DNA from 3 places in the Lactiplantibacillus sp. 30.2.29 genome. Region 2 is predicted to be linked to each of the others. Evidence: predicted binding sites of a transcription regulator. Region 2 holds the regulator's gene; each other region holds the start of a gene.
The links. The regulator NrdR, encoded in region 2, represses ribonucleotide reductase genes. The targets are predictions, from matches to a motif close to ACACNATATATNGTGT.
Positions count from the first base shown of each region.

Region 1 (4,985 bases), on a different contig from region 2:
CTCCCAGAACAGCTGTTGATCTCCATGAGCAGCGAGTGCGATGCGTGGCAAGTTGACCGTTACCACGCCCAAGTTCATCCGACCAGAGTTGACTTCCACCCCGTTCTCGTCACGCCAGCCTTGCAAGAAGGAACGGCAGCCCATCGGTGTCTTGAAGCTCCCAGTCAATTCCTTGATTTTGTCATACATCAACAAATCTGGATACATCCGCTTCGTCGAACATTCGATGGCCAGTTCCTTAATATCATAATTCGGGTCGTTGGGACTGAGATTCAGGCCGCGCTTCATCGTAAAGATTAATTTGGGAAAGATTGCGGTCCGATGTTCCTTACCGAGACCCTTGATTCGAATCTGGAGAATCGCCTTTTGAATCTCGCGTTCGATCCAGCTCGTCCCTAAACCAAAGTTAACGGTCGTAAACGGCGTCTGCCCTTGTGATGAATATAATGTATTGATTTCATATTCCAAGGCCTGCATTGCATCGTAGATATCCTTTTTCGTCTTGGCCTTAGCATAGGCTTCGCGCTGGTCTTCAGCGACCCACTTTTCAGCATCCGCCAAGTGTTTTTGATAATTAATGGCCGCATAGGGGGCTAACAACTGGTCGACCCGGTTGGCAGAACAACCACCGTATTGCAGCGACGCAACGTTGGCAATAATCTGGGCCATCTGGGCTGTAGCGGTTTGAATCGACCGTGGCGAGGCAACTTCCGCATTACCAATCTTATAGCCGTGCTTGAACATGCCGTCAAAGTCAATCAGACAGCAGTTCGTTTCAGGCGTGACCGGTGAATAATCGAGGTCATGCCAGTGAATATCACCACGTAAATGGGCCTTAGCGACTAGATCTGGCAACATCTTCAGACCTAGTGCCCGACTAGCAGCGCCGGCTTCCAAATCACGTTGGGTATTAAAAATCGTACTATCTTTATTTGCATTTTCATGCACAACGCTGGCATCGCGTTCGAATAATTTTTCAATCCGTCCCTGCACATTCGTTGCCGCCGCAAAGCGTTCTTGTTCAGCATCAAAGTAGTCTTGATAAGCTTGGGCCGCTTGAGTCAAGCCCTGAGCATTCAAGATCTGCATCAGTGTCGTCCGGAGTTCCCGGGTGTCAATGCCGTCCGCATCCCGATAATAAGCGACTAGGGCTTGCTTAACGACGCGCACCTCATCCTCAGTCGTTAATAACTGGTGTAAGACAAAGTCTAATTTATAGGGGTGAAACTTGGTTTGTGCTCCGCCCCGTTTCGTGACCGGTAGTGGCCGTAATTCGTCTAAAATATCCTTAGTTGTCGTTGTCAGCATCTTACATTCCCCACTTTTCAAAGTCATCAAGTCCATACAATTGATAGTACGTTCCGTTTGAATCAATACTATATATAGTAGCTCATTTTATTAAAAATGCCTATGGCTCAAATCGCCTGATAAATACAGTTGCGTACAGCAAGACTCACTAGCCATCGAATTGGCGTAGTTTTGGAATATTTTAAAATTATTTTCTGTATCAGTTTACACTTTCATTGTGAATATTTAGTCAATATTCTTAACCTTCAATCGAACGCCCGTCTTAGTGGCTTTCACGTTTTTTCATGACCAAAAACGGTCGAGATCATTCGCCGCCAATTAAGCACAATACAATCAAATCGCTTAAAATTAATTATTTCACGATGAGTATGACAATTTAGTTTAAATAAGATGACATATTCGCTATAATGGTGAATAAGCCCTACAGGGGAAAATGGGCATTTGGAGGAGAGAATAATTATGCAAAAAATTAGAGGCATAATTGTGGGATTACTGCTTAGCGGTCTACTCGCCGGGTGCCAATCAAAGACATCACCTACCGCTAAGCCGGTTCAACCAACAACGTCAACAGTCCATGCCGTGCAATCCGTCACGTCCCGCGACTTTTTAGGACGCTGGGTGAGCAAAGATCCCGCAACGAGCCTATATCTGAATACCGAACACCAGCTTGGCTTGTTTCAAGCCGGTAAATCACCTGCGCGCAACCATACTGATTTCAAGCTGGATGAGACGCAGCTGACTGTAAAAATCAAGCAGGCGACCGCCGTGCTAACACTCAATAATGCCAACAGTATGACGCTCGATTATCAGGGAACGGCGACAACCTTGGTCAAAGACCCGAACTGGCGACCGAATCGGAGTAAGATACCAACCACGACGACTCAGGCCTTAAAGACCAGCAGTCTCACGCCGACTTTTAAAGTTAATAATTAAGGACTTAGTACACCCCACGCAGACAGATTGCGTGGGGTGTTTTGAGCTCACACCTGCGAACGGCTTGCTTCTCGGTGAACCGCTCCCTATAATTGAACTAATAAACCCACGATATGGAGGAACTGATATGATTCGACCCATTGTTCACGACCCCGCCGCATTAAGTGTCCCCGCGACGATTGCCACCCCGGCCGACGCACCGGTCGTCACCGACTTACTGGAAACACTGGCCGCGCACACGGATAACTGCGTCGGCATGGCCGCCAACATGATTGGCGTCAACAAACAGATTATCGTTGTCCAACTAGGCCCATTTGCGATTGCAATGATCAATCCTAAAATTATTGACCACCATGGTGCTTACGAGACAACTGAAGGCTGCTTATCGTTATCAGGCGAACGGTCCACGCAACGTTATCATCAGATTACCGTGAAATATAAAGATCAACATTTCAAGCCCCAACAACAACGGTTCAACGACTTCACTGCTCAAATCATTCAACACGAATTGGACCACCTAGCGGGAAAACTAATTTAGTTCAGCTTACTGAACAAGCTGGCATTTCAGAGATAGGACTGGTATTATGACCACTTTAACTTATAACGACGACCCCGCGATTCCAGCATTTGCACAACAGCGGCGCCATCAAGCGCACCACGCACTCGGAACTGATATTGACCTGACTTTGTTCGGCAGTGATAGCGACCGTTATTTGACCGCCGCCTGCCAATTGATTGACCAGTATGAGGACCGGCTCACCGTTAATCGCACCGCTTCTGAAGTCATGGCGATCAACCATGCCGCCGGTCAGCATCCGGTTCAAGTCAGCGCGGCGACTTACAGCCTCGTCCACCAAGCCGTCGAACTCAGCCGCCAACACTTCGGCTTTAACGCCTTGATTGGACCTTTAGTGAAGCTCTGGCACATTGGCTTCGATAATGCACACGTTCCTGAACAAGCAGAGATCGACGCCCGTTTGGCCTTGATCGACCCGAATCAGGTTGTCTGTAACGACGCCGATTTGAGCGTGTTTTTGAAAGCGCCCGGCATGGAATTAGACCTCGGCGCGATTGCGAAGGGCTACATTGCCGACCGCATCCAGGATTACTGGGAAGCCTTCGGACAACGCGCTGGCATGATCAACCTGGGCGGCAACTTGCTGATGGTCGGCGATTCACCGCTACATGCGGATGGCAAGTGGCGCGTGGGGATCCAGGACCCAACGACTGACCGTGGTAATGCGATTGCCAGTATTACAATTGGCGCTTGCTCCGCTGTCACAAGTGGCATCTATGAGCGTCACCTCGAATTCAACGGCCAATCGTATCACCACATCCTCGACTCCAAGACCGGTTATCCCCGTCAAAACGACCTGGAAAGTGTCACGGTCTTTACGAAAGCTTCCATTGATGGTGAGATTGAAACGACCCGCCTCTTCTTTGCCGGACAACCCCTCCCTGGCTGGGCCGCCGACCGACCAGATATTTACGGGGCCATCTTTGTGACGAAACAACGCGAGATTCAAGTCGTCGGGCTGCCTGCCAGCAGCGTGACTTTATTGGATAAGCGATTTAAGTTGATTTAGGCCTGCCCTGACCTTGCAAGTCGTTGGCCACAGAATAAGCGTCCATCAATTGTCTCTTGTCAGCCGACTAGTATCCATAGCGTAGGCTTTTCATCGTCATGAGCTTGCTTGGCTAGACCAAAAAAACGCCTCAAAGAATAACATTCTTTGAGACGTTTTTTAGTGGTGACTGTCGAAAACAGCCAACTGTTGATTTTGATGTCACACCAACGATTATTCACTAGATCTAGGCTATTCAGCCGGTAATTCAGCTTCCAAACGGTCAATAATAGCGCGAACGTCATCGGTCGTCTTCGTTTGCATTAATTCGTTGCGCAGTTCAGCTGCGTGGCGCATTCCCCGCACGTAAATCTTAAAGAAGCGCTGGAGCGGTGCGAAGTGTCCTTGTAACCCAAGGCCGATAAATTGGTCGTATAAATCCACCTGATACCGCAGTAGTTCAAGCATTTCACGCGTTGAGTGCTCCTGTGGTACTGTTTCGAATGCGTATGGATTTTGAAAAATTCCGCGGCCAATCATGATACCATCAACACCCGGATGTGCTTGGGCCAACTTCAAGCCGTCTTGATAATTGAGCACATCGCCGTTAATTTGTAAGAGCGTTTCTGGTGCCAGAGTGTCACGCATCTGAACCAGTTGGTCAATCAGCTCATAATGCGCGGGTACCTTACTCATTTCCTTCTTAGTCCGCACATGGACGGTCAGGACGGGCACTTGTTGTTTAAGTAAAAATGGAATCCAGGTCTCGTATTCACTGACATCTTCAAAGCCTAGTCGCGTCTTGACACTGACTGGTAGACCGGCCTGGCGGGCACCTTCAATGACTTCTTTGGCCCGGTCAAAGTGGCGAATCAAATCGCTACCACTATGGTTCTTAATGACCGCCATGTCTGGACAGCCCATGTTTAAATCAATTGCTTGGTACCCCTGGTTTTTAACTTCAGCCGCTGCTTTTGAGAAATCAACACCATTATTCCCCCATAGCTGGACGATTGGCCGTGGATTTTCAGATTCGTCCACGTATAAGCGTCCACGTGTCGTAAATTTGGCTTTGGGGTGAGTGATGCTCAGCGCATTCGTGAATTCGGTATAAAAAACATCTGGTGCCGCCGCACGCATCACCACTCGGCGAAAGACGGACCCCGTCACGGCCTCCAT
Region 1 is NZ_JAGYGU010000021.1:34,171-39,155, forward strand. Features, by position in the region: gene nrdD (anaerobic ribonucleoside-triphosphate reductase) at 1-1,308, opposite strand, end outside; gene KGF65_RS11820 (hypothetical protein) at 1,768-2,241, shown strand; gene KGF65_RS11825 (peptide deformylase) at 2,369-2,779, shown strand; gene KGF65_RS11830 (FAD:protein FMN transferase) at 2,826-3,827, shown strand; gene KGF65_RS11835 (tRNA-dihydrouridine synthase) at 4,059-4,985, opposite strand, start outside.
Region 1: a site for NrdR is predicted at 1,374-1,389, ahead of nrdD (anaerobic ribonucleoside-triphosphate reductase). Genes of this name have one in related genera too.

Region 2 (4,985 bases):
TTGTCAAATCGGCAAAGGAACAAGGCTACGTTGAGACAATTTCTCATCGTCGTCGCTATTTGCCAGACATTAATTCGAAGAGTTTCAACCAACGCTCGTTTGCCGAACGGACGGCCATGAACACGCCAATTCAAGGTAGTGCGGCCGATATTATCAAAATTGCGATGATCAAGATGCAAGCCGAGTTGAAAAAAGCTGGTTTGAAAGCAACCATGCTTTTACAAGTTCATGATGAATTGATTTTTGAAGCACCAAAGGAAGAGATTCCAGTTTTAGAAAAATTAGTACCAAGCGTGATGGATTCCGCCGTGAAGTTAGCCGTACCGTTGAAGGTCGAGAGTCACTACGGTGATACTTGGTACGATGCAAAATAGGGGGAACCACCATGCCTGAATTACCAGAAGTTGAAACGGTTCGTCGTGGGTTGAATCGGCTCGTTAAGGGTGCCACGATCGCTGATATTGACGTCTATTGGCCCAAAATCATCAATAATGACGTGGCTTTATTCAAACAACGGCTGATCAATCAGACGATTCAAACCATTGACCGGCGTGGCAAATATTTATTGTTCCGATTTAGTAACGGTTTAACGATGGTGTCACACCTACGCATGGAAGGTAAGTACAACGTCGTTCCGCGTGGTGAAGCGCGCGATAAGCATACGCACGTCGTCTTTCATTTAACGGATGACCGGGACTTGCTGTATAACGATACCCGTAAATTTGGGCGGATGACGTTGGTGCCGACTGGTGAGGAACTATCGGTGGCTGGACTACGCACAATTGGCCCGGAGCCGGTCGCTGACCAACTGACCTTGGCTTATCTGACTGCGACGCTTGAACATTCCAAGAAAATGATCAAGCCGCTCTTACTGGACCAGAGTAAGATTGCGGGCATCGGCAATATTTATGCGGATGAAACGTTGTGGATGAGCAAGATTCATCCGATGCGGCCAGCTAATTCGCTGACAGCCGATGAAATTGCAACGTTGCGCGACAATATTATTACCGAAATGGCATTAGCCATCAAAGGACACGGAACGACGGTACACTCGTTCTCAACGGCGTTTGGTGAGGCCGGTCAATTTCAGAATCACCTGCATGTCTATGGTCGTGAAGGCGAACCTTGTGAGCGGTGTGGCACGATGATTGAGAAGATCAAGGTCGCGCAGCGTGGGACACATTTCTGTCCCCTTGAACAACGATTGTAGGTGATCACCGTGACGAAATTAATCGGGTTGACCGGTGGAATTGCGACTGGAAAATCAACCGTTTCTAAGTTATTAGCGCAGTATTTACCTATCGTGGATGCTGACAAAATCGCCTGGGCGGTCGAAGGACCAGGACAACCCACGACGCAGAAAATCGCAGCTAAGTTTGGGCCGGACGCATTATTGGCGGATGGTTCACTCAATCGCCCATGGCTTGGTCAGTTAGTTTTTAATGATTCGGCCGCCTTGCAGGATTTGACGGCCATCACCAGTTTGCCGATTCAATATGCGATGTTTGAAGCCATCGTTGCGGCAGGCCAGTCGAATCCAACGGCGATTATTCTAGACGTGCCGTTACTCTATGAGAGTGGCTGGCAGAATGTCTGTGACCAGGTTGTCGTCGTGACTGCACCACCGGCCATCGTACTAAAACGCTTGATGGCGCGCAACCAGCTGTCAAAGCAAGCGGCCCAGGCACGGATTGCGAGTCAGCTGCCATTGGCGCAAAAGGCCGCGTGGGCGGACGTGGTGATTGATAACGGTTCAACCGTTGATAAAACTGAAGCCGCCGTGTTAAAATGGCTAGAAACTATGACTGTTTAATAAAAATAATTGTGACTTGTTACAAGGGGTGTGAAAGCTATGCAATGTCCACATTGTCATCATAATGGCTCCCGTGTGGTTGACAGTCGACCGACTGATGACGGTCGCGTCATCCGGCGTCGGCGGGAATGCGAAAACTGTGGTTTCCGATTTACGACGTTTGAACGGGTCGAAGCGACCCCGTTATTAGTGATCAAGAAAAATGGTGCCCGTGAAGAATTCAATCGTGAGAAGGTCTTACGAGGGATTATTCGCTCCGCCGAAAAACGCCCAGTCAGCATGGAAACCATGACTGGGGTCGTTGATGATGTTGAAAATAAAGTCCGGTCGCTGGGTGAAAATGAAATTTCCAGCCAGGTGATCGGTGAGTACGTGATGGAACAACTCGCGGATATTGATGAAATCTCTTATATTCGCTTCGCTAGTGTTTATCGCCAATTCAAGGATATGCACGTGTTCTTGAACGAACTCCAAGATATGATGGAACGTGACAAGGTCAAGTTGGCGAAACCGTCAGCGAAGACCGAGCACGCGCCAAAACGTAAAAAGGATTAGGTCAAAAGAATGGTGAACAAGATGCCAAATGAAGAACCATTGACGCCCAAATCAGGACTGGTGGTCCCACAAGCCCCAGCGTTGAGCGCCGCCCAGCAAGCAGTCTTAGCGGAGCTGTATTTACCACTAATTGGGCCACTGGCATATAGTTTGTATGCCGCGCTGCGAAGCTTACAAAGCAGTGAAAACGAACTGAGTAATCGTCGTAGTCATGCGGAATTGCTAGGAATTTTGAACGCCGATTTACCGACCGTATTGGCAGCACGTCGTAAACTAGAGGCGACGGGGCTGTTACGGAGTTATTACCAACAAGATGAGCTCGGCACTTTGTATATTTATCGCTTGCAGGCACCGCAACTAGCCTTACAATTCTTTGCAGATGACCTGTTAAGCGTTTTGCTGCTCGATACCGTTGGGGAATTACGCTACCAACAGCTGGCTAGTGATTTTGCCACGCAACCGGTGGATCTGACGGCGGCGAAGGACGTGACGGCTAATATCCTCGAGGTATTTCACGTTGATGGTCATAGAGTCACGACCACGCCACGCCCTGTCCAGCAGGTGCGGGCACAGCTGGCTGCCAATGAACCGGCTGAAGATCAATCACCAGTACTCAGTGATGATGACTTCGATTGGCAATTATTAGGTCAAATCTTGAAGCAAAACTACGTTGACTTGAAACAAGTGGCTAGTTCGCGCCAACTTATCGTTACGGAAAGCCGGGTTTACGGCATCAGTGAGATTGAGATGGCCAAGCTGATCAGTGAAGTTGCCAGTTTGACGACTGGACAATTTGACGAGAATCAGTTGAAACTGTTAATTGCACGCCGGTATGAGCGGCCAACTGCGCCAACTCGGACGACGACAAATGAAGCACCGGCCGATAAGTCGACTAAACCAACCACTACGGCGGCCAATTCTAGTAAGGCAACCCGGCAGCCAGCTTCAACGGCACGACTCTCTAAGGACGAACAACAATTGGTCGATGTTGCGAAGCAGGCCGCGCCGTACGATTTTTTGGCGGCGGTGAAGCAGGAAAAGCACGGCTTTGTGACAAGTGGTGAAAATCGGCTGGTCCATGATTTGATCAGTAGGGGCGTGTTACCGAACTCGGTCATCAACATCGTCATTTATTACTTGCTCCAAAACAGGGAGTTGGCTGCGCTCAATCGGAGTTTGATCGAGACGGTTGCCAATGACTGGCAACAACATGGCGTCAACACGCCAGAAGCGGCGCTGGCCTACTTGAAGCAACGTCAGCGGCCGAAGACCTCGACACCGCGGCGTAAGTCGAATGCCCGGCCAACCCGCAAAGAAGTGATGCCAAAATGGGCCCAGAAACAACAAACTGGCGAAGCTCAGTCGGACAAGCCCAACAAGCAACTGTCGGCAGAACAACGTCAACAATTAGCGGCACGACTCGCCAAGCTCGAGACAAATTCAGAAAAGGAGGACTAAAGCATGGAGAATATCTCAGAAACACTCCGGACGTTAATGAATCGCAAAAACTTGAATCATCGCTATGAGGCGTTAATGACGACCGTGTATCATGATCCAGATGTTCGTCAGTTTTTAGCCGCTCACCAGGATGAATTATCTGCGGATGCTTTGGAACGCTCTGGTGCCAAATTATATGAATTTTGCGAAGAAAAACGCAAGCTCGCCCGGCATGAACCGACGCAGGCACCGGGCTATCAGCCGACATTGGTGATGAGTAATCATCTGATCGACATTGCTTATCAACCAACGCCGCAATTACAAGAACAACAGGCAGCCCGAGCGCTACAACAACGGGTCCGGTCGATCAGCATGCCCAAAAGCATTCAAACGGCCGATTTAAAGTCGTATGATCAAGACGGCGACCGCGCGACGGCACTGGTGGCAGCGCTGGACTTTATTGACGCTTATACGCAAGCCCCAAAGCGGTTCCATCGCGGCCTTTACCTATATGGGTCGTTTGGCGTCGGCAAGACTTATCTGCTCGGTGGGATGGCGAATGAACTGGCCGCCCGCGGCTTCAATACGACATTGATTCATTTTCCAAGCTTTGCGGTCGAAATGAAGCGGTCCATCAGCAACAATACGTCTGCTGATAAGGTCGATGCGATTAAACGGGCGCCAATTTTGATGATCGATGATATTGGCGCCGACGCGTCGTCCACTTGGATTCGCGATGACGTGCTTGGGGTGATTTTAGAGTACCGGATGCAAGAAGAGTTACCAACCTGTTTTTCATCGAACTTTTCAATGCAAGAATTACAGGACGGTTACTTAACGATTTCGCAAAAGGGTGATGAGGAACCAGTCAAAGCCCAGCGAATCATGCAACGGGTGCGCTACCTCTCCAGTGAGATCGAAATGGTCGGTCGCAATCGGCGCTTGAATCCAGATGGTTAAAATCAAGAGTTGACTTTTAAGTTAAAAGTGGTTTAATGAAAACAGATGCAAAAGACACGCTTCGTTTATCATGGCTCACAGAGACCAAGACCTTGTTCTGGAAGTCTTGGACCGGATTTATGAAGATACCACTTTTGTGAACATGCTCAATTGAGCCGGAACGCTTCCGTTATTAGCGCTAATGAGTCAGTATCTTTTGTGGTACTGAAAAATCGGGTGG
Region 2 is NZ_JAGYGU010000017.1:3,464-8,448, reverse strand. Features, by position in the region: gene polA (DNA polymerase I) at 1-374, shown strand, start outside; gene mutM (DNA-formamidopyrimidine glycosylase) at 386-1,210, shown strand; gene coaE (dephospho-CoA kinase) at 1,220-1,813, shown strand; gene nrdR (transcriptional regulator NrdR) at 1,853-2,368, shown strand; gene KGF65_RS10440 (replication initiation and membrane attachment family protein) at 2,390-3,826, shown strand; gene dnaI (primosomal protein DnaI) at 3,830-4,765, shown strand.

Region 3 (4,985 bases), on a different contig from region 2:
GCACGGCTCCCCGTCAACCAGATGGTGACAGTTGATGGCCTTCGCAAAGATTTTAGCTGCCGACGTCTTCCCAGTTCCCCGGGGACCTGTAAACAGATACGCATGGCTCGTCTGGTGGGTCATAATGGCATTTTTTAACGTCTGGGTAATCATTTGTTGCCCGACGATTTCATCAAAGCGTTGGGGACGCCAAACCCGATATAGTGCCCGATACATGCGATTCTTCCTTTCTTACATCAGTCATATTTATGTTTTGTTATTAAAAAATCATTGGCTTGTGGTTCGTCAGTCGGCTCAAGAAGTCGGACTAAGGCGCATACCGGCTGACGAACAAGAATCCACCAACTGGCACGTTTTAATCAGCGTTAATGCTGAACAATCACCGACACAACGAATGTTACATTACTATATTAATACCATCTGTATGTGAATGCGACCTCAACTCAGTGTGCACGACAAGTCGTCATCCAAGCATCGGCCGTAAAAGCCAGTTAGGTTAAATAAAAAGCTCTCAACCGAATGGCTAAGAGCTGTTACATTTCATAAAAACAAAAGGCACAAGATGAAGCAAACTTAGTGCTGCTTCCTTCCGGACCTGACACGATTCGTAAATCCACCCTTGCCTTTTGGCCTTGCGGCAAATACTATAATACATGATTTTTCTGATAATTACCAGCCATCCGCTTAATTTTTTTCGGCAGCTGCTCGGCGAGCTTTCTTCGCCGCTTTCTTGCGTTTCCGAATGTCACGGAAGAAGTTTTCCAGCATCTCACCCGCTGGCCGTGCTAGAATGCGCTCATGGACCGTCACCTGATGATTCAAACGCGTATCATCCATGACTTGATACAAACTACGGACGGCGCCGGCTTTCGGATCCCGCGCACCAAAGTAAAGTTCTGGTACTCGGGCATTGATGATCGCGCCACTGCACATCAAGCAAGGCTCCAAAGTCACATAGAGTTGGCAGTCTTCTAGACGCCAACTATGCAAATACTCGCAAGCTTCTTGAATCGCAATGATTTCAGCATGCATCGTGGCATCTTGACCATGCTCCCGCAAGTTATGGCCGCGGCCAATGATTTCACCCTGGTGCACGATCACGGCACCAATTGGGACTTCACCAATCAGGTAAGCCATCCGCGCTTCATGCAACGCTTCTTGCATCCAGTCTTCCGCTGTTGGTTCTGCCACGACTATCCCTCCTTTACACTCTGCAATATATAGTAGCCTTTATCCTTTTTAATAATCTGACAATTACCAAAAGTGGCCTGCATCAACTTCTTCGCAGAGGGCGCCCCCTGCTTCTTCTGTAAGACAACGGTCAGGGTTCCGCCCACAGCGAGTCTTGAACTAGCCCCGCTCAACATTGCATCAACGACGGCCTTGCCCGCGCGCACTGGCGGGTTCGTCACAATGGCCGCATAGTTGGTCGCCGTAACCTGCTCATAGACATCCGACGTAAAAATATTAACGTTGGTGATCCCATTTAAGGCGACATTTTTTCGCGCCAGACTCAATGCTAATTCGTTGACGTCGACCATATCGACAGTCCGTTCTGGCGACTGATACGCTAACGCCATCCCGATTGGCCCGTAGCCGGTCCCCAAATCAAGAATCGGCCCATCCGGTAAATCGGTAGCGTCAAAGGCCGCTAGTAGCGTCCGCGAGCCGTAATCGACGGTCCGCTTAGAGAAGACGCCGTTGTCCGTTGTAAATTTAAATTGGTGATTAAAAATTTCAAAATTCCACTGCTTTTCATCATGCACAATATCCGGATTGTGTGTATAATAATAGTTGGTCATATTTATTTTCCTCTGAATTTCTGGTCTATATCTATGATAACTGATTCAACGAGTGAACCACAAATAATTTAAAAAAACTTTTCGTCGGTTAAAGGCTGACACTGACACAACATCTGGGGTTTGTGATTTTTACCACACCCTAGATGTTGTGTTTTTTGATTGTTTTTTTCACCACATGTTGTATACTAAATTTATCAGAAAAACGAGTTAGGATGATGAAAGATGAAAAAAGTTACCGTATTTACTAAAAACAACTGCATGCAATGCAAGATGACTAAGAAGTTCCTCACTGCGCACAATATCGCCTTTGAAGAAAAGAATATCAACACGAATCCTGAATACGTGGATTACTTGAAAGATCAAGGCTTCCAAGCAGTTCCCGTTGTTGAGATCAATGGCGAAGACAGTATTTCTGGCTTCCGTCCCGATGCTTTAAAACAATTAGCTGTCTAGTTTACCCGCGCTTTTTTGCGTGGTTACATAGCTGGTTTGTCTTACAAAATATCATGAACGACCCACAATCAGTTGGACGATGATTGTGGGTCGTCGATTTTGCCAGTCACTATTATTATATTGTAGAAAGAGGATTCCTTATGACCTTAAAAGATTTAAAAGACGTCACGTATTATGACTTGAATAATGAGATCAATATTCCCGTTAATAATCAGATTCCACTCAATAAAGACCAAGATGCACTCGCGGCCTTCCTTGAACAAAACGTTAAGCCCAACACGATGACCTTTGATAGTCTCAAAGCCCGGTTTGACTACTTACGTGAACACGACTATTTGGAAACCCCTGCCATCGACAAATATGATTTTAGCTTCATTGAAAAGCTTTACGATTACTTGCGGTCCCAAGATTTCCATTTCAAGACATTTATGGCCGCCTACAAGTTTTACGCCCAATACGCGTTAAAGACTGACGATGGCGACTACTACTTGGAAAACTTCATCGACCGGGTCGCAATGAACGCCCTCTACTTTGCGGACGGTGACGAAGGTCTTGCCATGGATTTGGCTGACGAAATCATTCATCAACGTTACCAACCGGCAACACCGAGCTTCTTAAACGCTGGTCGTGCGCGGCGGGGCGAATTGATTTCTTGCTTCTTGATTCAGTCGACGGATGACATGAACTCAATTGGCCGGACCATCAACTCCGCACTCCAATTATCACGAATCGGTGGCGGGGTCGGTATCAACCTCAGCAACTTGCGCGGTGCCGGCGATCCCATCAAGCATATCGATGGCGCTGCTAGTGGTGTCGTTCCAGTCATGAAGTTATTGGAAGATAGTTTTTCATACTCCAATCAATTAGGACAACGCCAAGGTGCCGGGGTCGTTTACCTCAGTGTCTTCCATCCAGACATCATTTCTTTCCTCTCTGCTAAGAAGGAAAATGCCGATGAAAAGATTCGGTTAAAGACGTTGTCACTCGGTGTGACCGTTCCTGATAAGTTCTATGAACTAATCAAGGCGGACGCTGACATGTACCTATTTAGTCCTTACGGGGTCGAACGTGAATATGGGGTCCCATTCTCATACGTCGATATCACTAAGGAATACGACAACATGGTCCAAAACCCGAACATCCGTAAGACTAAGATCAAGGCACGTGACCTTGAAAATGAAATCAGTAAGTTACAACAAGAATCTGGTTACCCATACGTCGTCAACGTGGACACGGCTAACCGCGACAATCCAATCGATGGCAAAATCGTCATGAGTAACTTATGTTCTGAAGTGATGCAGGTCCAAACACCATCACTGATCAACGATCAACAACAATATGAAAAACTCGGTACCGATATCAGCTGTAACCTGGGTTCAACGAATATCGTTAACTTAATGGCTTCCCCTGACTTTGGTCACTCCGTTGAAGCGATGGTGCGGGCCTTGACGTTTGTCACTGACCACTCCAACGTCGACGTTGTGCCTTCGATTCAAAAAGGAAACCATCAGGCTCATACGATTGGTTTGGGTGCGATGGGGCTGCACGCCTACTTCGCCAAGAACCATATGGAATATGGGAGCAAGGAAGCTGTCGACTTCACGAACATCTACTTCCTACTCTTAAACTACTGGACACTGAAAGCTTCTAACGAAATCGCTCGTGAACGCCACGAAACTTTCGTTAACTTTGAAAAGTCGAAGTACGCGGATGGGACTTACTTCGACAAGTACACGACTCAAGATTGGCAACCGAAATATGACAAGACGGCCGCCCTCTTTGATGGCATCTTCATTCCAACCAAAGCAGATTGGGAAGCCCTCAAGGAAGCTGTTATGCGCGATGGCCTTTACCACCAAAACCGGATGGCAGTCGCTCCAAACGGCTCGATTTCTTACATTAATGATACGACCGCTAGCTTGCACCCAATCATCAATCGGGTCGAAGAACGGCAAGAAAAGAAAATTGGTAAGATTTATTATCCCGCTCCTTACCTATCTAATGATACAATTGGTTATTATAAGTCAGCATATGATACAGATATGCGCAAAGTCATCGACGTTTACGCGGCTGCTCAGCAACACGTTGATCAAGGGATGAGTTTGACACTCTTCATGCGTTCAACGATTCCAGCTGGCTTATACGAATGGAAAGATGGTCGCACTGATAAGATGACCACGCGGGACTTGAACATTTTACGGAACTACGCCTATCATAAAGGGATTAAGTCCATTTACTACATCCGGACCTTTACCGACGATGATGGTGAAGTTGGCGTAAATGAATGTGAAAGCTGCGTAATCTAGTATCTTAGATCTCTAGGAGGATAACAAATGGCAACAGACTTGGCTTACTACCAAAAACTGCTCAGTAATGGCAACTATAAGGCAATTAACTGGGAGCAAGTTTCAGATGCAATTGATAAAAGTACCTGGGAAAAACTAACGGAACAATTCTGGTTAGATACCCGGATTCCGGTCTCCAACGATATGGCAGACTGGCGTGAATTAGATGACGACCATCGTTGGGTGGTTGGACACGTGTTCGGCGGGTTAACACTGCTTGACACCTTACAATCACAAGATGGCTTGCAAGCACTTCGGCGAAACGTCTTAACGTCTCACGAAACGGCCGTTTTGAATAACATTCAATTCATGGAATCGGTCCACGCAAAGAGTTACTCAACGATTTTTGAAACGTTGAATACGCCTGACGAAATCAACGAAATCT
Region 3 is NZ_JAGYGU010000015.1:7,473-12,457, reverse strand. Features, by position in the region: gene dnaX (DNA polymerase III subunit gamma/tau) at 1-216, opposite strand, end outside; RNA gene ffs (signal recognition particle sRNA small type) at 540-637, opposite strand; gene tadA (tRNA adenosine(34) deaminase TadA) at 685-1,191, opposite strand; gene KGF65_RS09620 (class I SAM-dependent methyltransferase) at 1,194-1,802, opposite strand; gene KGF65_RS09615 (redoxin NrdH) at 2,025-2,255, shown strand; gene nrdE (class 1b ribonucleoside-diphosphate reductase subunit alpha) at 2,396-4,561, shown strand; gene nrdF (class 1b ribonucleoside-diphosphate reductase subunit beta) at 4,589-4,985, shown strand, end outside.
Region 3: a site for NrdR is predicted at 1,939-1,954, ahead of KGF65_RS09615 (redoxin NrdH). Genes of this name have one in related genera too.